Regions from separate parts of the Pseudoalteromonas sp. SG44-1 genome, predicted to be linked through region 3. Evidence: predicted binding sites of a transcription regulator. Region 3 holds the regulator's gene; each other region holds the start of a gene.
The links. The regulator sigma-54, encoded in region 3, starts transcription at its own class of promoters, with help from an activator protein. The targets are predictions, from matches to a motif close to GTTGGCACGNNNNTNGNNT.
Positions count from the first base shown of each region.

Region 1: the regulator sigma-54 is predicted to act here: its motif matches at 3,688-3,706, upstream of H5187_RS17200 (TorF family putative porin).
Region 2: the regulator sigma-54 is predicted to act here: its motif matches at 4,678-4,696, upstream of H5187_RS21260 (flagellar basal body rod protein FlgF).

Region 1 is NZ_JACJEW010000042.1:9,235-16,876, forward strand. Features, by position in the region: gene H5187_RS17185 (AsmA family protein) at 1-1,862, opposite strand, end outside; gene H5187_RS17190 (helix-turn-helix transcriptional regulator) at 2,005-2,196, shown strand; gene H5187_RS17195 (hypothetical protein) at 2,354-3,517, shown strand; gene H5187_RS17200 (TorF family putative porin) at 3,807-4,484, shown strand; gene H5187_RS17205 (aldo/keto reductase family oxidoreductase) at 4,617-5,510, opposite strand; gene H5187_RS17210 (DUF5329 domain-containing protein) at 5,770-6,144, shown strand; gene H5187_RS17215 (nitroreductase family protein) at 6,577-7,254, shown strand; gene H5187_RS17220 (efflux RND transporter periplasmic adaptor subunit) at 7,247-7,642, opposite strand, start outside.
Region 2 is NZ_JACJEW010000078.1:8,259-15,900, forward strand. Features, by position in the region: gene H5187_RS21230 (chemotaxis protein) at 1-559, shown strand, start outside; gene H5187_RS21235 (protein-glutamate O-methyltransferase CheR) at 580-1,410, shown strand; gene flgB (flagellar basal body rod protein FlgB) at 1,610-2,020, shown strand; gene flgC (flagellar basal body rod protein FlgC) at 2,023-2,454, shown strand; gene H5187_RS21250 (flagellar hook assembly protein FlgD) at 2,469-3,161, shown strand; gene flgE (flagellar hook protein FlgE) at 3,218-4,573, shown strand; gene H5187_RS21260 (flagellar basal body rod protein FlgF) at 4,733-5,497, shown strand; gene flgG (flagellar basal-body rod protein FlgG) at 5,519-6,307, shown strand; gene flgH (flagellar basal body L-ring protein FlgH) at 6,326-7,009, shown strand; gene H5187_RS21275 (flagellar basal body P-ring protein FlgI) at 7,021-7,642, shown strand, end outside.
Region 3 is NZ_JACJEW010000051.1:8,797-16,438, reverse strand. Features, by position in the region: gene H5187_RS18520 (calcium/sodium antiporter) at 1-432, shown strand, start outside; gene H5187_RS18515 (KpsF/GutQ family sugar-phosphate isomerase) at 458-1,429, shown strand; gene kdsC (3-deoxy-manno-octulosonate-8-phosphatase KdsC) at 1,429-1,980, shown strand; gene lptC (LPS export ABC transporter periplasmic protein LptC) at 1,977-2,531, shown strand; gene lptA (lipopolysaccharide transport periplasmic protein LptA) at 2,521-3,054, shown strand; gene lptB (LPS export ABC transporter ATP-binding protein) at 3,051-3,776, shown strand; gene H5187_RS18490 (RNA polymerase factor sigma-54) at 3,843-5,339, shown strand; gene hpf (ribosome hibernation promoting factor) at 5,368-5,655, shown strand; gene ptsN (PTS IIA-like nitrogen regulatory protein PtsN) at 5,660-6,112, shown strand; gene rapZ (RNase adapter RapZ) at 6,133-6,975, shown strand; gene H5187_RS18470 (HPr family phosphocarrier protein) at 7,004-7,276, shown strand; gene mgtE (magnesium transporter) at 7,400-7,642, shown strand, end outside.

The sequences.
Region 1 (7,642 bases), on a different contig from region 3:
CTTACATCTAAGCTGATGCCAACATCATGAAATGGTCCTTTGATTCGTACTGGAATTTTAAAGCCGGTACTATCATCTTTGGTCCCCTGCCCTTCGAGTGAATCGACTATGCCTGTCACTAAGCGGTAGTTAACTGTCGTTGCGGGTAGATTAACATCCCCTTCACCACTAATACGTACTAATGGACTTAACAAACTCAGATCTGTGTTTTTACCTACGCCATTGGTAAAGTTAAAGCTACCCGTTAGCGCAGAGAAGTCAGTTTGCTGGGAATTATCAAAGCCAGTATCTAGCCCTTCGGATATTGCACCAAAGTTACCCTTAATTAGCTCTTTGCCTTTGCGAACCATTTCAGCAATGTTGGCGCCTTTTACTGCACCATCGGCAAATTCAAATGCTAGTTTACCCTGTAGGGCACTCATAAAGTCTTTTTGGCTCTGACCTGATGTTGCTAAGTCCCAATTGAGTGAGCCTTTGCCCATTAGCTTATCGAAGCCAGCGGCATCTGTCAGCAATGGTTGTGCGTCTATTTTATCTAACGAGAAGTTGGTGCTGATTTTGTAAGGAGCTTGTTTCGCATTAACTGTTACAGTGCCTTTACCATTACCTTCGTAGGCGGCAAACTTATCTAGGCTAATTTTCGCTACGCCTTTGTTAAGGTTTACAGTGAATTGATTAGCGCCAAGTTTGATTTCATTTGCTTTTAAGCCACTTGAACGGATCACCACATTCGCATCTAAGGCATTTAAGCCACTTAAATCCATTTTTGTGTCATCCCATACAATTGGTTTGGCTGGCTCGTCACTTTTAGGTTCTGGTTTCTCTGCTGGCGCTACCACCTCAGGTAAGTAAGGATTTAAGTCCAGCATACCTAAATCGATGTCAGCATTAACGGCTAAACGCTTACCTAAATTAAGCTCGCTTTTTCCTTTGATCTCTAATGCATCAAGAGTGGCGACTAATTCAGCTAGGTTGAACTTATCACCTTGCATACGCATTTTGCCGCTAACACTAAATGCATTAAAGGCGCTTTCTTTAGCGTTCAGCTCGACTCCCTGCCATTTAGCAATGTCTTTTACTGAATCACCACTGAGCGCTAATTGACCTTGAATCTCTTTACCTTGACCGGCTATTAAGCCTTTAAACTCAACATCAACTAACTTTGAAGTGACATCAGTTGTCACATTAAATGTATCACCTGCTATTGCTTTAGCTGGGTTATCAACTGTTACATCAAGCTCAAAGCGCTCTTGCATATAAGTGATCCCACCTTTGACTTCGAGTGATTTATGCAGTGAAGGCAGTAAGATAGCCAATTCTAAATCGCTAATTTGCTGTTTAGCTCCCGTTTGACCATCTAAATAAGTAAACGACCCACCATATATAGCTACTTCACCTAATTGAATATCAAATTTTTCAGGTAGTTTGACTGCCTCACCTGCTTGAGTTTGCTGCTCAGATTTCGTAGCTACTGCATCAAATAACTGCCAGTTAGCTTTACCATTTTTATCTGTTTCAAGCAGAATGTTTGGTTCATTGATCACAAACTTTTCTAGTTTAAGTTCACCACCAAATAGCGAAAACCAAGGAATATGAACTGCAAGTTGCTGCATGCTTGCCATATCTGCACGTGAGCCAGTTTTCATATTGGCAAAATGCACATCTTCAAGCTCAAGCTTCAAAGAAGGAAAAACGGATAATGTTTTATCGCCTTTAATAGTTAAAGTACGCCCTGTGGTTTGCTCAACCTGCTCAGAGACTTTATTAAAAATGGCATCGGTTGGAATTAAAAACGGTGCAGCAATAATTAAAGCAACAAGCAATAATAATATGACACCAATAACTTTAAATAAGGTCTTCATGATGGTCCTTTCAAATGTGCAAATAATGTTCTTATCATAGCGGGAGTTAGCATTAAAATCATTGTGCAACGAAGAAAAATGCAATTTCCTGCATTCTACAGTGAATATATGAATTGTTACTGAAACATTTTGATACCTTTAGCTGCAAAACCATATAGCTGAATTTCGCAAAGCCGCGGGGCTTTCACAGCAAGAGCTAGCCGATGCTAGCGCCGTTTCACGCAAAACAATCAGCACGGTCGAAACATCACGCTTTACACCTTCAGTGATCATTGCATTGAAGATAGCTCGGCAGTTTGAAACTACTGTAGAGCAGTTATTTTCACTTGAATAAGCAGATTAAACCCTTTAAATGCAATCTTGTGCAGATTTAACTTATCAAGATTGCATCCCCTGTATTCTTCGGTATGATGCACAGCCCTGTTGTTTTAAGACGTTTTGCGCTAAAATTAAACAACTGAAAAATGTATTTAACCGGAGTACCATCAGGCATGAAAAAATTGCTCATTTCACCTTCACAAATGGCATTAGGCGAACAAGAAGGCCATATTTATCAAAATATTCTAAAGCAGGCTTCTGAAATCAGCTTAAACCTGATGGCGGTGAAAATAGAAAATCATCCTGAAGACTTCTTAGGTTGGTGCTATGAACTACTTAATGCTAGCCGTGACCGTATTAATCATGATTTACTCGAAACCAATCAATTACCAATTTTAAAAAAGCTTAATGACTTATTAGTTTCAGCAATTAGCTTCTTACAATTGAAAACATTACGCGTAGCACCTTGGCCTGTAGTTAGTGTATTTATAGAGCAACATAAAGATGTGTTAGCCCTTGATGAACAGTTACGCCTTGCCAACTATATAGCTGGTATTCGCGAGCAATCACTGAAAGAGATGATCCCTGAAGATTTATTAGCATTTAGTGGTAAACATACTTCTGCACTGGATCCAAGTAGTTATAATTTTGATGTCGAATGGTTTAGCTCTACTAAAAGCGCCAAAGCTTTTCATCAAATGCTTGCCGACCTGCCGGCATTATTTGATGAAGCATTAGCACATATACCTTTAGAAGGTGAAGTAACTGAAGCTGATTACCAAGAATTTGTGGTCAAATATTTAAAAGCCTTTACTGATAGCAATGAAAAGCCAACGCTTGCACCGGCAACTCGTCTATTAGCAATGCGCCGCCCAGATGTTTTTACACCAATTAATAACACCCGTTTAGATGCACTTTGTTCAGCATTGGCTATTACTAAATTAAATAATCGTGACTTTGCGCGTTATTGGCAGGATATTGTCCAAGCAGTTCATAGTATGTCTTGGTTTAAAATGGCAAGTGGTGACAGCGAGCTGGATCAACAACTTGTTGCAATCAAAGCGTTAATTCCGTGCTTTTTCTATCATGCAGACAAAAACACGCCTGAAAACTCTAACTACATCAAGTTATTGAGCAAGCCAAAGCGTACAACTACCACTGGCACTAGAAAAGTGCGTCGTGGTAAAGAGTCTGCTGAAATACTTGTTGATCGCGCACTTGCTGCTGACGATATGCCTGAGCATATTCGCGCAAAGCGTGATTCAATTATCAGCGAAGTACAAAAAGGCCGTGGCGTGAACGAAACAATCAGCCTAATGCGTACTATTTTTGGTTAAACCACAGTAAAAAATACAAAAACCCGCTGCAACTGAGTTGTGCATGCGGGTTTTTTTACGCACCAATAAAGTGCGCAAGCTTCGTAAAAAACAATCTCCTCCTTTCACTATAAATATTTATACCTTTGTTTATAAAGTAATTTAAATATAAATTATTGCTTTTCATTTAACTTGGCACAAGCAGTGCTATTACCCTAGTAGACAACTAAAAATAGGATCCGCAATTATAGACTGCAATCTAATTAATAATTGCGAGCCAAAAAATCAGCATAACAACAGGATACCAAACATGTTAAAACTAAAATCAGCAATTGCGATCAGCACACTTGTACTCATGGGTGCAACATCTACAGCAGCATATGCAGAAGTAACAGCCAATGCCGCAGCAACTTCAAACTACTTATGGCGTGGTCAAGAACAAACCGGTGGTGATGCTGCAATTTCAGGTGGTATTGATTATGCCAACGAATCAGGTTTTTATGCTGGTACTTGGGCTTCAAATGCAAGCTGGGCCGATGAAATGACCTACGAGCTTGATCTCTATGCTGGTTTTGGTGGCGATATTAATGAAAATATGAGCTATGACGTTGGCTACATCTATTACGCTTACCCTGATGCAGCTTCTGGCGCAGACGCTGATTTTTCTGAAATTTACGGTAGCATCAGTATGGGTGGCTTTAGCTTTGGCGCATCAGTTCTTGCAACTTCAGCCGCAAGCGGTGATGGCACAGACTTTGGTGATTCGTTATACCTGACTGCAGATTACGGTTTCGCAGTTGGTACTAATGGCACTGAAATGGCCTTACACTTAGGCCACTACTCTGGTGATTTTATTGGTGATGACGATATCATCGATTACGGTGTATCTATCTCTAAAGATGGCTTCACTTTTGGTCTATCTGATACCGATATGGATGACAGTGATATTAAGGCTTACGTTGCTTTTTCAATGGACTTTAGCCTATAAAAAGAATGTGTTACTTGCTGCAACACTAAGGGCCGTAAGGCCCTTTCTCGATCTTGGTAAGCGGCTAAGTTCATATTTTATATCAAGACTTACCCTCAACTCAGACTGCTTATAGCTTAAAACTTACAACTCCTATGGCACACTGTGCCCTGTTGAACCTTGCCAAATACGATACCATTGTTCACGACTGAGTTTTAACTGCTTAGCGGCAACAGCCGATTTAACACGCTCAATGTTGCCAGTACCCAGTACCACTGATGGGGAACTTGGGTGCATTAATAACCACGCGTAAACCACTTGATCAATAGAACTTGCACCAATTTCGCTGCCGACTTGCTCAAGTACTTGACGCAGGCGAATCGCTTTTTCATCATTTTCTGCAAAAATGCGACCGCCAGCCAAAGGTGACCAACACATAGGTTTAATATCAAGTAACTGACATTGGTCTAAACTACCATCATCAAGTGCTTGCATTTCATACGGTGAAAATTCAATTTGATTGGTCACCAATTCAAAATCAAGACGCGACTGCAATAAACTTAGTTGTGATGGCGTAAAGTTTGATACACCAAAATCGAGTACATCACCATTTTGCTTAAGAGTAGTGAATGCCTCAGCTACTTCGTCTGCATTCATCAAATAATCAGGGCGATGAATAAGTAATGCATCTAATCTATCGGTATTAAAATGCTTTAACGATTGCTGTGCTGAGCTAATAATATGTGCGGCACTCGAATCGTAATGATTAGCTTGGCCTGCTAACCCTAAGCTTGCAAAAGCAGGTTTGATACCACACTTAGTAATAATTTTGATCTCATCACGAATACTTGGCTTTAAAGCTAAAGCTTTACCAAACTCTGCCTCACAACCATATCCACCGTAAATGTCAGCGTGATCGGTGTGCCTTACACCGGCTTCAATTGCTTGCTCAAGAAAAGTTAAACACTGTTGTGGAGTAATTTGCCAATCTAATAATCGCCAAAACCCAAGTACTAGTTCGTCAATAGCGCGATCTGAGCTGTTCATAATTCCACCTTTATTTTTGTAAAAAATATTGTCCCGGCAAGTTCAATGCAAGTACCAAAACAGTATCCCTATCAGATAATTAATAAGCCATGATAATTTAATTGACCTTATTGATGTATTATTCTACATAATAAATAAGGTATTAATAGCTGAAAGTTATACCAGCACATGCATTAGCACATCAGTTTTATTCAGAGCTTTACCTTTTTTTGATGGCACAGGTAACGTAATAAACTTTTTGGATTAAATGAGGCTACAGATGAAAGACTTAACCCACACTATATACAGGCTGATGGCTTGCCTTTTACTCACGGTTAGTCAGTTGAGCTTTGCGGCAACCGCTGAACAAGAAGTCACTCATTTGCTCAGCTTTATCGCGCAAAGCAACGCGACTTTCATTCGTAACGGTGATCAACACACCAGCACCGAAGCCGCTGATCATCTTGCTATGAAATACCGCAAAGGCAAACGCTACGCTAAAACCGCTGATGAGTTTATTGAGAATCTTGCCAGTAAAAGCTCATGGAGTGGCAAACCTTATGCTGTTATTCTTGAAGATGATACACAAATCACCAGTAAGAAATGGCTTACAAACGAGTTAACTCATTTTAGAGCCACAGAAAAGCCGCAATAAGTGCGGCTTGGTTTCACTCTTAGGAGAGGTGAACTTAAATTCTGAAGTAACACTAACTCAAAGCTGTATTTAATACTGCGGTAGTTATTTTCATCATCAGCTTGCACTAGCGATAACTTTATATAACTAAGTTATCGACAAAATCTGCCTGCACTAATGATTTTTGAATGTCTAAATAATGACTGCCGGTATGCTCGGCTGAGTATTCAAAGCATGTGCTTGTAATAATGTTGCTTTGTTTTTAGCTACCCATGCATTCTTAATTTCGAACTATACTGTATGCAAATATAGCTGAACAATCTGTGAATACAACGTGCAATTAATAATCATTATTTTAGGAAATAACATGACTGTAAAGTAGATATTACTTGCACCCAATCTCGCTACTGGGTATAAAAATAGTTATCAACATTTAATAAGAAGCGAAAAGCCATGCAGCAACATGACCACCAACCACTTACAGACTTTATTGAATATCCACATGAACAGATGCTAGAACGCGCTAATGAGTTTTTAACGACCAGCCAGCGTCGTCATACAATTCGTAGTTTTAGCGACCGCCCAGTGCCAAAAGATATTATTCAAACCTGCATTAAAGCGGCAGCTACAGCACCAAGTGGTGCAAACCACCAACCGTGGCATTTTGTAGCAATTAATAGTAGTGATGTGAAAAAGCAAATTCGTGAAGCAGCCGAGAAATTAGAACGCTCATTTTATGAAGGCCGCGCTGGTGAAGAGTGGTTAGATGCTCTAAAGCCATTAGGCACTGATGCCAGCAAACCTTATTTAGAGCATGCACCTTGGCTAATTGCCGTATTCAGCCAAAAGAAAGGCGGCTTAAATACTGATGATAAAAACACCAACTACTATGTGCATGAGTCAGTCGGTATTGCCACCGGCTTTTTAATTCAAGCATTACATCGCGCAGGGCTTGCAACACTAACTCACACACCTAAACCAATGAGCTTTTTAACCGACATTTGTGGCCGCGACAAAGACAACGAACGCCCCTATATGCTGCTCATTGTCGGTTACCCAAGTGATGATGCTACTGTGCCTAATCATGCCTTGGTGAAAAAATCACTCGATGAAGTTGCGACCTTCATTTAGGTTTAAAATCCACCGCTAATGTGTCGCCGGCGTTAAGCCCGGCGATAATATGCTGTTTAGCATTAATCACCTCCCCTAAACGAACAAAGCGGCGCTCAATCTTTTGCTCGTTAATAACATATACCATGGCTAATTGACCGTACTCATGCACCCAACTTGGCTCAATTAAAATTCCTTGCTCGGTATCCAGTGGCAAGTGAAGCTGTGCATATAAACCAGGCATCAAGTTTGATTGTGTTGGCAACTCTAAACGAATTAACATACTACGTGCAGCACTATCGGCAATCGGAACAATTTCACTCACCACCGCAACAGCGGTTATATTAAGTGAAGGCAAACTGACCGTTAAGCTTTGACCCAGTGTGAGGCTAATTGCCTGACGTTCTCG
Region 2 (7,642 bases), on a different contig from region 3:
TGGGGCTGGCAGATATTCGTATTTAACAGCAGTGACAGAAATTGAAAATGAGTTAGTCGAAATTCTTGATGTAGAAAAAATATTAAATGAAATTTGCCCGGTAAATACTGAAGTCAGTGCAGCAATAGCTAATGATGGTGAAATTCAAAAAGACTTAGGTGAGCGCATCGTATTTATTGCCGATGACTCTGCCGTTGCTCGTAATCAAGTCAAACGTGCTCTAGAGCCGTTAGGCGTGCAGACTGAGCTTGCTAAAAACGGGAAAGAAGCATTAATTCGCCTCCGGGAAATTGCTGCACTTGACTGTAAGCATGATATTACCGAGCGAGTTGGTTTATTGATCTCTGATGTTGAAATGCCAGAAATGGACGGTTATACCCTCACGGCTGAAATAAAAGCAGATCCAAAGTTAGCCCCATTACATGTTATTCTGCATACATCACTCAGTGGTGTGTTCAATCAAGCGATGATTGAAAAAGTGGGGGCTGATGACTTTATTGCTAAGTTCAATCCGGATGAGTTAGCTACAGCAGTGAAAAAATGGGTTCATTGTGACTAATTTGAAAAGGCGGTGTTACTTTGGAAAATAAGCATTTACAACAAAGTGAGTACGATCAGTTTCGTTCTTTTTTAGAGCAACAATGTGGCATTGTTTTGGGTGATAATAAGCTTTATTTAGTCAAAAGCAGGCTTGCTCCGCTAATGGTTCGTTTCAATGTTGAGTCATTGTCACAATTGGTCAGTAAAACACTGAGTCCGCATGAGCGGCAGTTACGTGCCGCAGTTGTTGATGCTATGACGACCAATGAAACTTTATGGTTTCGGGATCAATACCCGTTTGAACTATTACAAAGTAAGTTATTCCCAGAGCATAAAGAGTTGCGTCGACCGTTGAAAATTTGGTCAGCGGCAAGTTCCTCAGGACAAGAGCCATATTCTATTGCCATGTCGGTCGCTGAGTTTCAAGCTAAGCAGCCGGGTGTATTAAAAATGGGCGCGCAGATCATCGGCACCGATATTTCTAATACTATGTTAGATATGTGTAAACATGCAGAATATGACTCTCTTGCTTTAGCTAGAGGGCTGTCGGTAGAGCGCAGGAAGAAGTTCTTCAAAGATAGCGGCAATGGGATGGCGCAAGTTAACGACTCAATAAAAAAATTAGTGAGTTTTCGACACCTTAATTTATTAGATTCATACGCACTAATGGGCAAATTTGATATTATTTTTTGCCGTAATGTGCTGATTTATTTTGCACCTGAGGTGAAAGCCAAAATTATTGCTCAGTTTGCTCAAGCACTTAACCCTAAGGGGTATTTATTTTTAGGTGCTTCAGAGTCTATGTCAGGGTTAAGTAACGAGTTTGATATGGTACGCTGTAATCCTGGTATTATTTATCAAAAGAAATAACTTACCAGCGTAAATAACGCGCTAAAACGCAAGTAACTCAAGTCTCATCGGTAGTAAAGCCGAATCTAGAATACGATAAAACGATGTGCCTCCACATCGTTTTTCTTTTTAAATCAAAAATTAAACACATCATAAAACACTAACCTAGTTGGCTCACCTTTTGCATTAATCATCTTAAGTCAATTTTTTGGAGATGGTTATGGCTATCAGTTTTGATAAAGCATTTGGGGTTCATCCTCATGCAATGTTGATCCGTTCGCAACGTGCTGAGTTATTAGCAACCAATATCGCTAATGCTGATACGCCGGGCTATAAAGCGAAGGATATCGACTTTGCCTCAGCATTGAAAGCGGCAAAAAGCCACCAGCAAGGCGGCAATAACATGGTAACAACTAACCCGAATCACATTGCAGGTGGTAGTCGTTATATCGGTAATAGTGAAATGTTTCGTTCGCCAAATCAAGCAGATACAGGTGATGGTAACTCGGTTGATATACAAGTGGAACGAAACTTGTATACAAAGAACTCATTAGAGTATCAGGCAAGCCTGCAATTTATGAGTAGTAAAATTAAAGGCCTTAAAAAAGCCCTCGGTAGTCAAGGAGCCTAAGCATGAGTTTATATAACGTTTTTGATATTTCAGGTAGTGGTATGAGTGCGCAAAATGTGCGTTTGAACACCACCGCAAGTAATATTTCCAATGCCAATAGCATTAGCTCAAGCCAAGACAAAACTTACCGGGCGCGTCACCCTGTTTTTGCAGCTGAACTGATGAAAGCATCAGAATCAACTGGTAATACGCAGGGATCGTCTGTTGGCGTTAAAGTACTAGGCATTGTAGAGAGTAATAAACCACTGCAAATTGAATATAACCCAAATCACCCCAGTGCGGATGAAAATGGTTATATCTACAAACCTAACGTTAATGTCGTTGAAGAAATGGCTAATATGATTTCCGCCTCACGCTCTTATCAAACCAATGTGCAAGTTGCTGATGCAGCGAAGCAAATGTTAAGTAAAACACTGTTGCTTGGGCAGCGGTAATTGAGGGTTAGATTATGAGTAACGACATAAATACTGCATCATCAAGCTATATAGATTCGCTTCGTTGGCCGAGTAAACAAGAGGCTGACGAAAAGACTGGTGAAAAGAAAAGTGATGCATTAACGCAAGAGGATTTCTTTTCATTATTAACGCAGCAACTGTCGTTTCAAGATCCCAGTAAACCTGCGGACAACGACCAAATGATTGCACAAATGACGAACTTTACCATGGCAGAAGGTATCTCAAATTTAAATTCAAAGTTTGAGTCTTTGGCTGCTTCAATGACCTCTAATTCAGCGTTGCAAGCATCAACTCTGGTAGGCAAAAAAGCTTTAGTTGAATCAGATACATTAGATCTTAACAGCAGTGGTGATGTCTCGGGCATGATTGCTGTTGAAAGTCCCGTTAAAGATTTAAGGCTCAGTATTACAGATGCTTCCGGACAACTAGTGAGAGTAATTGAGTTAGGTGATAAACCTGCTGGTGGCTTACGTTTTAACTGGGATGGAAAAAATGAAGCCGGTGAGAGCCTTCCGCCAGGAGAATACAATATCAAAGCAGAGGGCAGCATGGGCGAAGAATTTACTAGTTTACCCATGGCCTCTTATAAAAATATTGATAGCGTCAATATTAATGGCGCTAACGGTATTATTATTAACACTAAAGAAGGGGCAGTTAAGCTGTCTGATGTCGCAGAAATTGCGTGATAAATTTTATTTATTTTTTAGCCTATTGGCTAAATTTTATAGGTTAGAGGTGAATTATGAGTTTTAATATTGCATTAACTGGCATTGCTGCCGCACAAAAAGATTTGGATGTTACTGCTAATAACATCGCTAATGTAAATACCTACGGTTTTAAAGAATCGAGAGCTGAGTTTGCCGATGTTTATTCATCATCAGTTTTTTCTTCGGGTAAAACTAAAAATGGTGATGGTGTACAAACAGCATCTGTAGCACAGCAGTTTCATCAAGGTTCAACATTAGGCACTAAAAATTCACTCGATCTTGCTATAGGAGGTGAAGGATACTTTGCTCTTAGCAATGAGTTAGGCTCACAAGATAAAACATTCACTCGTGCAGGGGCGTTTAAATTAGATAAAGATAACTTTATCGTTGACGCACAAGGTAATTACTTACAAGGCTTTCCTGTTGATGAAATTAGTGGAGATGCAACATCAGTAAGTTTAACCTCCTCTGGGGCGATTCAAATTCCTGATTCATCAGGTTCCCCGCGGGCTACCTCAAGTGTATATTCGTCATTTCGATTGGATTCGACCAAAGATACACCGACTATTACACCATTTGATCCAACTCAATCAGGGTCATATACTCACTCTACCTCAACCAATGTTTATGATTCGCTAGGTGAGCCGCATACTATGCAATTGTTTTTTGTGAAAACGGATGCAGCTGTTACAGGTAATGCTAATGAGTGGCAAACCTATGCCACGTTAGACGGTCAAGCATTCAATCCTGATGGAAGCTCGCAAGGCGCTACTGGACCATTTAATCCAATTTCAACATTTCAGTTTGATGCGAACGGCTTACCACTTAACACCAATGGTACCGCAAATACAGGCAATACATTTAACCCTGTTGTGTTAGATAGCACTAATTTGACAGGGTTTTTAAGCAATGGTGCTAGCTTTCCTAATAATGTAACTATCAACTGGCGTGATGAAGCAGGTACCTCTGCAAAAATCCCGACCCAGCATGCAGGCAAGTTTGAAAATAAAGTATTATCTCAAGATGGTGCTGCTGTGGGACGGTTGGCAAATATAGACATTGGTGTTGATGGAAAAATTGTTGCTTCTTATAGTAATGGTGACTCTAACTACCTAGGTCAAGTTGCGTTAGTCCGTTTTCCCAATTCACAGGGGTTACAACAAGTAGGCAATACGTCATGGAAGAAAAGTTTAACTTCAGGTGACCCTGTAGCGGGTGAAGCAAATTCAGGCGCATTTGGTAAGATTAGCTCATCAGCATTAGAGCAATCAAACGTGAACTTAACCAATGAGCTTGTTGATTTGATCAGCGCACAGCGTAACTTCCAAGCTAACTCGCGTGCACTCGAAGTGAATTCAACACTACAGCAAGCTATTTTGCAGATCCGTTAATCTCGTTTTAATATTTTTTACAATCCGACACCTAGGCTGCTATTTATTAGCAGCCTTTTTTATTTGTGCTTGATTATATTTTGTAATTTATTACGTCATTTTATTGTGGCACTTATCTTGCATTTGTCATGTTATAGATTTTTAACGTGAGTCGATGTTATGGACAAGATGGTCTACATTGCAGCGTCTGGAGCTAAGCAAAGTTTGCGGGGCCTAGAGCTTAAAGCAAATAATTTAGCAAATGCCAATACCACAGGCTTTAAAGCTGACTTCGCGCAAGCGCGCTCAATGCAAGCTTTTGGTGAAGGCTTACCGACACGTGTTTTTACTATGCAGGAACGGCCAGGCTCTAATATGACTTCCGGCGGTATTGTTGAAACTGGACGTGATCTTGATATTGCTATGAGCGATAAAGGGTGGCTTACAGTGCAAGATGCTTCAGGGAATGAGGCATATACTAAAGTTGGCACGTTGAATATCACCCCTGATGGCGCTTTGATCACCAGTCACGGGCGTCAAGTTATTGGCGAAGGTGGACCGATTATTTTGCCATTGCCAGTGGAGAAAGTCGAATTTAGTGACGATGGTTCAATCCAAGTTCGCCCGCAAGGTGCGCCGGCTAACTTTTTAGAAGTTGTTGACCGTTTGAAGGTAATTAAGGCAAATAATTCTGAGCTTGAAAAAGGCAATGATGGCTTATTTCGACCAAAACCCGAATTACTGGAAAATGGTATATGTGGATTTTGTGACATCTCTAATGATGTGAAAGTAATGAGTGGCACTTTGGAAATGTCAAATGTGAATCCGGTACATGAGATGGTGGATATGATAAGCCATCAACGCCAATTTGAATTACAAGTTAAGTTAATGAAAACGGCTGAAGAAATTGACGAACGTCAAACTCAATTGCTGCGTATTGTTTAACTTTATTGAGAGGACATTAATATGAATCCTGCATTGTGGATAAGTAAAACGGGGCTTGATGCTCAACAAACCGATATTTCGGTTATCTCAAATAATTTAGCCAATGCCAGTACTGTTGGTTATAAGAAAAGTCGTGCTGTATTTGAAGATTTGCTTTATCAAAATATTAATCAGCCAGGGGGGCGTTCATCACAAGATACAGAGATGCCTTCTGGTCTGATGCTTGGTGCTGGTACCAAAGTAGTTGCTAATCAGAAGAACTTTTCTCAAGGTAACATGTTAACCACTGAAAACTCATTGGATTGGATGATATCAGGGCCAGGTTTTTTTGAAGTTTTACAGCCCGATGGCAATATCGCCTATTCTCGAAATGGTCAATTTACCACGGATGAGGATGGTCGTATTGTTACTGCTGGTGCAGGTTTTCCTGTGCAGCCAGAAATGAATGTACCTGATGATGCGAAGTCAATTACCGTATCACAAGATGGTGAGGTGTCTGTGAAAATAGAAGGACAACCTGAGAATGTGGTGATTGGTCAGTTAACGATCAGTGACTTTATCAATCCATCAGGTCTAGAGCCTGTAGGCCAAAATTTATATACCGAAACGGCCGTCAGTGGCGCACCTGTACAAGGTAACCCTGGTCTAGAAGGATTAGGCACTGTTGTCCAAGGCGCACTTGAAACCTCTAACGTAAATGTAACCGAAGAGTTAGTTAACCTAATTGAAACTCAACGTATCTATGAAATGAATTCAAAGGTGATTTCAGCGGTTGACGAAATGATGAGTTACATCAGTCAGCAACTTTAACTAATTCGGAGCAAAGTTATGCGTAATTTATCTATAGTCTTAACGGGTGCATTTATATTGAGTGGTTGTATGACGACTCAAAACCACAGCGTGGTTCAAGATGATCCATACTATGCTCCTATGTACCCAGAGCCTGCTGCAGAGCAAGTTGTGCCGACAGGCTCATTGTTTGATAGCAATTTATCAAACGATTTATATTCAGATAAAAAAGCGTTACGCACCGGAGATATTATTACAGTTAAACTGCAAGAATCGACGCAATCATCTAAAGCAGCTAAAACTGAAACGGATAAACAAAGTGATGCCAGCTTAGATCCTGTCATTGGATTAGGCGGACTACCGGTTAATATTGGTGGCGATAGTATTCAGTTTGGTGTGGGCAGCGGTGCTAAATTCAAAGGTGATACTAAGTCAAATCAATCTAATAGTTTATTTGGTGATATTTCCGTAAATGTTATGCGGGTATTACCTAATGGTAATTTAGTGATCCGTGGTGAAAAATGGCTGACTTTAAACTCCGGCGAAGAATTTATTCGTTTGGAAGGTCTTGTTCGCCCGCAAGATGTTACTGCAGATAATACTGTGACCTCTAACAGAATCGCAAATGCGCGTATTCAGTATTCTGGTAAAGGGCAAATGCAAGAGACTCAAACGGCAGGATGGTTAACTCGATTCTTCACTAGCTCTCTGTTCCCTTTTTAAAGGATGTTGATATGAATAGCTTGAAAGCGTTGCTGTGTATATGTTTATTAGCTTGGCATTCTATTGCTAGCGCTGAACGTATCAAGGATGTCTCAATGGTTGAAGGTGTTCGCTCAAACCAGTTAGTTGGTTATGGTCTGGTAGTAGGTTTACCTGGCACCGGTGAGCAAAGTCGTTTTACTGAACAAAGTTTTAAAGCCATGCTAAATAGTTTTGGTATTACCATGGCATCGAATTTAAAACCCAAAATCAAAAATGTAGCAGCGGTTGCTGTGCATGCAGAATTACCTGCATTTAGAAAGCCAGGGCAGACAATCGATATTACTGTATCGTCAATTGGTAGTGCGGGTAGCTTACGTGGTGGAACATTACTACAAACCTTTTTGAAAGGGGTTGATGGAAATACTTATGCTATCGCGCAAGGTAGTCTAATTGTTGGCGGGTTAGGTGTCGAAGGAGCTGATGGTAGTAAGATCGTAATGAACACGCCCACGGTAGGACGTATTCCAAATGGCGCAACGGTTGAACGGGCAATTAAAAGTCCTTTTATGCAAGGTGATTACATAACTTTTAATTTAAATCGTCCTGATTTCACTACTGCTAAACGTTTGGAGCAAACCATTAATGAGCTTA
Region 3 (7,642 bases):
ATTGGTATGATATTACTGCCTGTCAGCTCACATTTTTTAGTTGGCTCAGCAGTTGATATAGCCAAATACTTTGGCCTAAGTGATTTAGTAATAGGGTTAACCATTATTGCTATTGGCACCAGTTTGCCTGAGCTGGCAGCCTGTATTGCTGGGGTATTAAAAAACGAAGATGATTTAGCACTGGGTAATATTGTTGGCTCAAATATATTTAACATTTTAGCTGTGTTGCCACTGGCTGGGATTATCAACCCTTCAATTATTGATCCTTCAGCTGCAAACCGTGATGCCTTAATAATGATTGGTGCCACCATAGCCCTTATTGCTATGTCCTTGAGTTTTAGGGGCACAAGACGCATTAATAGAGTTGAAGGTGGCCTGTTATTGGTCGCGTTTTTAATCTATCAAGGTTATATTTTCAGCCAAGTTGCTTAATGCTAGCCACAAAATGGATAACACAATGACGCAGTTAAATTTTATTGAACAAGGTAAGCGGGTGCTAGAAATAGAGCGCCAAGCACTGCTTGATATAACCCAATATCTAGACGAAAACTTTAATCAAGCTTGCCAATTGATGTATCAATGTCACGGTAGGATCATAGTAGTCGGTATGGGGAAATCAGGGCATATTGGTAATAAAATTGCTGCAACACTGGCAAGCACTGGCACGCCTGCGTTTTTTGTCCATCCGGGTGAAGCAAGTCATGGTGATTTAGGGATGATCACTCGTGATGACGTGGTTATGCTTATTTCAAACTCAGGCGAAACCAGCGAAGTACTGAATATTATTCCGGTTATTAAACGTATTGGCGCAAAAATGATCGCCATGACAGGTAACCCTGAATCATCAATGGCAAATTGGGCTGATGCTCATGTATGCATCAAAGTAAGTCAAGAGGCCTGCCCATTAGGACTCGCTCCGACTGCAAGCACGACTGCAACACTTGCGATGGGTGATGCAATAGCCGTTGCTCTGCTAGAAACCCGTGGCTTTACCGCCGATGACTTTGCGCTATCGCATCCTGGTGGTAGCTTAGGTAAACGTTTACTATTGTGTTTAAAAGATATTATGCACAGTGGCCCAGCAACGCCTATGATCAATGATAAGCAATGTATCAAAGATGCATTAATCGAAATGTCGGCAAAAGGCTTAGGTATGACAGCTATTGTTGATGACACAGGGCAACTTGCAGGGCTTTTTACTGATGGTGATTTACGGCGAATTTTAGAGCAACGAATAGATATTCACAGTACTTTGATAAGCACTGTCATGACCCGCTCTTGCACTACTGCAACTGCTGATATGCTTGCCGCCGAGGCACTCAATATCATGGAGAATAAGCGTATCAATGGCTTAATTGTAGTTGATGATAAACACCACCCTATTGGTGCTCTTAATATGCAAGATTTGCTCAAAGCAGGAGTTTTATAATGCAGTTTGCTGACTTATATCAGCCACTTTCAGATGATGCTCGCGAGCGAGCACAAAAAATCAAACTCCTGATCTGTGATATCGATGGGGTGTTTTCAGATGGTCGTATTTATCTTGGTAACCAAGGTGAAGAACTCAAAGCGTTTAATACTAAAGATGGCTTTGGTATCAAAGCACTGATCAATAGCGGTTTTGAAGTTGCCGTGATCACCGGTCGTCATTCACAGATAGTTCAGCAACGGATGACTAGCCTGACAGTACCGCATATTTACCAAGGCCAAGAAAACAAGTTGCAAGCTTATCAACAGCTCAAGGATAAATTGCAGTTAAGCGATGAACAAATCGCTTACATAGGCGATGACGGACCTGACTTGCCGGTAATGGAATTGGTTGGTTTTGCGGTGGCAGTAAATGATGCGCATCCACTAATCAAACGCATTTCACATTATACAACCATGCTACCTGGTGGCTTTGGGGCGGTGCGTGAACTCACTGATTTATTAATGCTCGAAAATGGTAAATCATTAACCAGCGAAGGCACGAGCTCATGAATAGTGCGCGTTTAATATTATGCGTATTATTTGTCGGCTGCATGGTATGGCTGTGGTATCCGTATTTTTATCAAAGTACCGCCATAAAACAACACCAAGAAGATATAATAGCAAAACCTGATTATACTGCGGTGGCATTAAAACAAACCGCATTTGATGAACAAGGTAAAATTAGCCACAAAGTAACAGCTGCAAAAATGGAACTCTACCAACAGTTAGGGTTCACTTACTTTGAACAACCTATTTTTACACTCTATAATCAACAGCAGACGTGGCAAATTAATGCCGATGAAGCCACCTTATATGAAAATCATCAATTAATTTTAGAAGGTAATGTGGTTGCTAAAAACCTGACCAATAATGCCATGATTGAACATATAAACGCAGATAATATTCAGGTTGATATTGAACTACAAACCATGAGTTCAGAACAACCAGTTGAATTAATCGGACCAAATTTAAAAATCACTGGGCGCGGTCTCCATGCCGACTTAAAAGCCGAAGTGGTAGAACTAATTAACCATACGCGAACCATATATTATGACCAATAAATTTGCTCACTTGCTTGTTATACCAAGCTTATTCATTGCTTTTGCAAGCTTTGCTGAAAATACGACACCACCTGCAGATCAAGTCTCTATCAGTGCTGACACGCAGCTTGCCCAACTGAAAGACAATATCGGTATTTTTGAAAAAAATGTTGAAATCATTCATGGTAACCGCCGTATCAAAGCGGATCGACTTGAAGTCCATAAGCGCGAAGATTTAGGCGATAACAAACAACTACTTGTCGCAACTGGCAGTCCGGCTTACTTTGAAGAAAAACAAACTGATGGCACAGTAATGAGTGCCAGTGCTGATGAAGTCCGTTACGATGTCGCTAAGCGCTATTTAACCTTGGTTGGCAATGCACAAGTCACTCAGGCAGGTCAAAAAATCAATGCCAAAAGCATTACCTATGATATGGACCAGCAACTGATCAGTGCTGAAAAAGGCGCAAGCTCAAGCGATCGTGTGCACACCATTTTGGTACCAGTAGACAGTAAAAAAGACAAATCTAAAGGGCAGCCATGAGTACATTAAAAGCTGAATTTCTAGCAAAAAGCTATAAAGGTCGCCAAGTTGTAAAAAGCGTGGGTTTAGAAGTTAGCGCAGGCAGCATTGTTGGCTTATTGGGTCCTAATGGCGCTGGTAAAACCACCACCTTTTATATGATTGTGGGTTTAGTTCCAAGCGACAAAGGTAAAATCAGTATTGATGATAATGACATCACCTTACTGCCAATGCACAGTCGCGCACGGTTAGGGATTGGCTACCTGCCACAAGAATCATCCATCTTCCGTAAATTAACTGTTTATCAAAACCTGATGGCTATTTTAGAAACTCGTAAAGAGCTGAATAAACAAGCCAGAGAAGAAGCGCTCGACAGCTTACTTGATGAGTTTAGCATTCAACATATCCGCGACAGCCAAGGTATGGCATTATCTGGCGGTGAACGTCGTCGAGTTGAAATTGCACGCGCTTTAGCCGCAAACCCAAAATTTATCTTACTTGATGAGCCTTTTGCTGGCGTTGATCCTATTTCAGTGTTAGATATAAAGAAGATTATTGAACACCTTAAAAACCGTGGTATTGGCGTGCTTATTACCGACCACAATGTACGAGAAACCCTTGATGTTTGTGAAAAAGCCTACATAGTTTCTCATGGGGAGTTAATTGCATCAGGTACCCCTGAGCATGTACTCGCCGACCAAACAGTCCGCGATGTTTACCTGGGCGAGCAATTTAGGCTATAAAGCCACGCTCGGCTAAGTATCTGCTAGACTTAACGATGATAACAATAAAAGGATTGTTAGAGATACATGAGGCAATCACTCCAGCTGCGCATGGGCCAGCAACTTACAATGACACCACAGCTGCAACAAGCAATTCGCTTATTGCAACTCAGTACATTGGATCTCCAGCAAGAAATTCAAGAAGCGCTCGACAGCAATCCATTGTTAGAGCTAGAAGAACATGAATATTCAGACGACACGGCTGGTAAAAACGAACAAAAACAAGATAACGATGACTTAACCGTTAGCGCATCAGCAGACGACAAGCCAAGCGAATATGAACAAGAAAGTAGCGAAGCATTAAGTAAAGAGACCTTAAGTGACGAAATGGCTATGGACGTCACCTGGGACGAATACATGAGTGCTGCGCCAAATACGTCATCTGGGCCAATGCCTGAAGATGAGTCAATTTATCAAGGTGCCTCAACTGAAACCTTGCACGAATATCTAATGTGGCAATTACAACTCACACCTTTTAGTCCAACCGATGAAGCCATTGCCATTGCGATTGTTGAAGCCGTTGACGATTCAGGTATTTTAACCTTGAGCTGCGAAGACATCGCAGAAAGCTTAAATCAAGGTAATAACGAAGAAGAAATCGAACTCGACGAAGTGCAAGCAGTGTTAAAACGCATTCAGTTGTTTGACCCTGTTGGTATTGCTGCGCGCAGCCTACAAGAATGTTTATGTATTCAATTAAATCAATTTGATCCTGCAACTCCTTGGATTAGCGAGACAAAAATGATTTTAACTGATCATATCGATTTATTAGCTAGTCGTGACTATCGCACTTTGATGAAAAAGACTAAGCTTAAAGAAGATGAACTAAAAGAAGTAATGACACTGATCCACAGCCTTAACCCAAAGCCTGCGGATACCATAGTACGCGAAGAATCAGAGTATGTTATTCCTGACGTTTCGGTGAAAAAAATTAAAGGTCGCTGGGTGGTTGAACTCAATCCAGACAGCATGCCAAAAATTAGAGTGAACAGCCAATATGCGGCGATGTCACGCTCTGTAAAATCAAGCACTGACAGCCAATTTATACGCTCGCATTTGCAAGAAGCTAAATGGTTTATTAAAAGCCTAGAAAGTCGTAACGAGACGTTACTCAAAGTAACCAACTGCATTGTTAAACAGCAGCAAGGATTCTTTGAGCATGGCCCTGAGGCCATGCGCCCTATGGTACTAAACGACGTTGCCGAAATGGTTGAGATGCACGAATCAACAATTTCTCGTGTAACCACCCAAAAATACATGCATACCCCTCGTGGTATATTTGAGTTAAAATATTTTTTCTCGAGCCATGTAAGTACTGAGAACGGCGGCGAATGCTCATCGACAGCCATTCGAGCATTGATCAGAAAATTGATCAGTGCAGAAAACTCAGCGAAACCATTGAGTGATAGTAAAATTGCAGATATATTGGCAGAGCAAGGTATCAAAGTAGCTAGACGGACTATTGCAAAATACCGCGAGTCACTGGCTATTCCACCGTCAAATCAACGTAAAAGTTTGATTTAAGGCGTAAAATCACAAGAGGAAAATGCTTATGCAACTAAATTTAACTGGTCGTCATGTAGAAATTACTGATTCATTAAGAGACTATGTAAACAATAAGTTTGCCAAGCTTGAAAGGCATTTTGATCATATCAATAATGTCCATGTCATTCTTGATGTAGAAAAGCTAAGCCAAAAAGCAGAAGCCACATTACATGTCAGTGGCGCTGAATTATTTGCCTCAACTGAGCACCAAGACATGTATGCAGCCATTGACGGACTAATCGACAAACTTGACCGTCAGGTAATTAAACACAAAGAGAAGCACGCTCGACACTAACACTATGAAATTAAGCTCACTTATTTGCCAGGACTGCAGTAAAGCTGCGGTCCTTTTTAATAGCAAAAAACGGATCATTGAATTTATCAGCCAATTGGCTCATGAACAACTTCCTCAGCTATCACAACAAGAAATCCTCAACGCACTACTGTCGAGAGAAAAACTAGGTAGTACGGGTATTGGTCGTGGTATTGCTATTCCTCATGGCCGTATGAGTGGTGTTGAAAACCCGCTAGCAATAATTATAGTGAGTGAATCACCGATTGATTTTGATGCGATAGATAATCGCCCAGTTGATATATTTGTAGCTCTCATCGTGCCAGATGGTGATAGCCAACTTCATTTGAAGACGTTAGCCACAATTGCTGATAAACTCAACGACAAAGATTTTTGTAAACAACTACGTAGCGCAAAAACAGACCAAGATTTGTATCACGTAATTGCTGCGCAATCGTAGCCAAATGAAGGAGAATTTACATGGAGTTAATCATCATCAGTGGGCGTTCTGGCTCAGGTAAATCTGTTGCTCTGCGTGTAGTAGAAGATCTTGGCTATTATTGTGTAGATAATATTCCGGTAAACTTATTACCTTCATTAGTGCGCAGTGTCTCTGATAATTATGACAAAATTGCCGTCAGTATTGATGTCCGTAATTTACCGAAAGAGCAGGAAGAATTTAACGATATTCTTGAATACTTGCCTGGTTTTGCAAATCCGACGCTATTTTATTTAGACAGTGATGATCAAACCCTGATCAAACGTTTTTCTGAAACTCGCCGCTTACACCCATTATCTTTGGACTCTTTGCCACTGGATTTAGCTATCAAGCAAGAAAAAGTATTACTTGATGTATTAACTACTCGCGCTGACTTTATACTTGATACCACTGATCTGAGTGTCCACCAGCTTGCAGAGTCAATCCGTGAAAAGATTTTAGGGAAAAAAGATAAAAAACTAATCATTACCTTTGAATCATTTGGTTTTAAATATGGTATCCCAAAAGAAGCTGATTATGTTTTTGATGCACGCTTTTTACCAAACCCACATTGGGAGCCTGAGCTTAAGCCACTTACAGGCCTTGATCAGCCAGTAAAAGATTATTTAGCCAGCCATAGTATCGTACAAAAATTCACTTGGCAGATCCAAACCTTTGTACAAACTTGGTTACCGCATTTGGAGCGTAATAACCGCAGTTACTTAACAATTGCTATTGGTTGCACCGGTGGTCAACATCGCTCAGTTTATCTAGCGCAAACTATAGGTGAAAGCTTCTCGATGAGCCACAGCAATGTGAAAATTCGCCATCGTGAACAAGAATAACAACTCACGTTTACAGTAAGGAATGTTGATGCGTTTAGAAGATACATTTTTAATAAAAAACAAACTCGGTTTACATGCTCGCGCAGCCAGCGTATTAGCGCAATTAGCTGTGCAGTTTGATGCCAGCATCACACTTCATCAAGATGACAAACAAGCCGCAGGCGATAGCGTACTCGGCTTAATGCTATTAGAAAGTAGCCAAGGCAAAGAAGTTAAAGTTGTATGTGAAGGCCCGGACGCTGAACCTGCTCTTGCAGCAATTGGCGAGTTGATCGCACAACGCTTTAACGAACAAGAATAGCTCGTAGTCAGTACCACTAAATTGCGTTAAACTAAATAAAGTCGTTAATTAAACAGACCAAGCGCGTTAATTACCGACAACTGTTACCCTACCTATCAAGCGTATTAATTTTTAAGGACGCCAATGCCAGAAGCTTTTGAACAAGATTACCCACTACAACAACTAAAACAAGTGACCAAGTCACTTAACAGTGGTCAATTTGTTCAAGTAAGGCGTATGTTGGCAAAAACAGCTCCGTGTGACACCGCATTATTACTCGAGTCATCCCCACATAAAATTCGTACCTTGCTATGGCAACTGGTTGATCCAGATGTACAAGGTGACGTACTCGAAGAACTCTCAGAAGATGTTCGTTTAGGGATCATT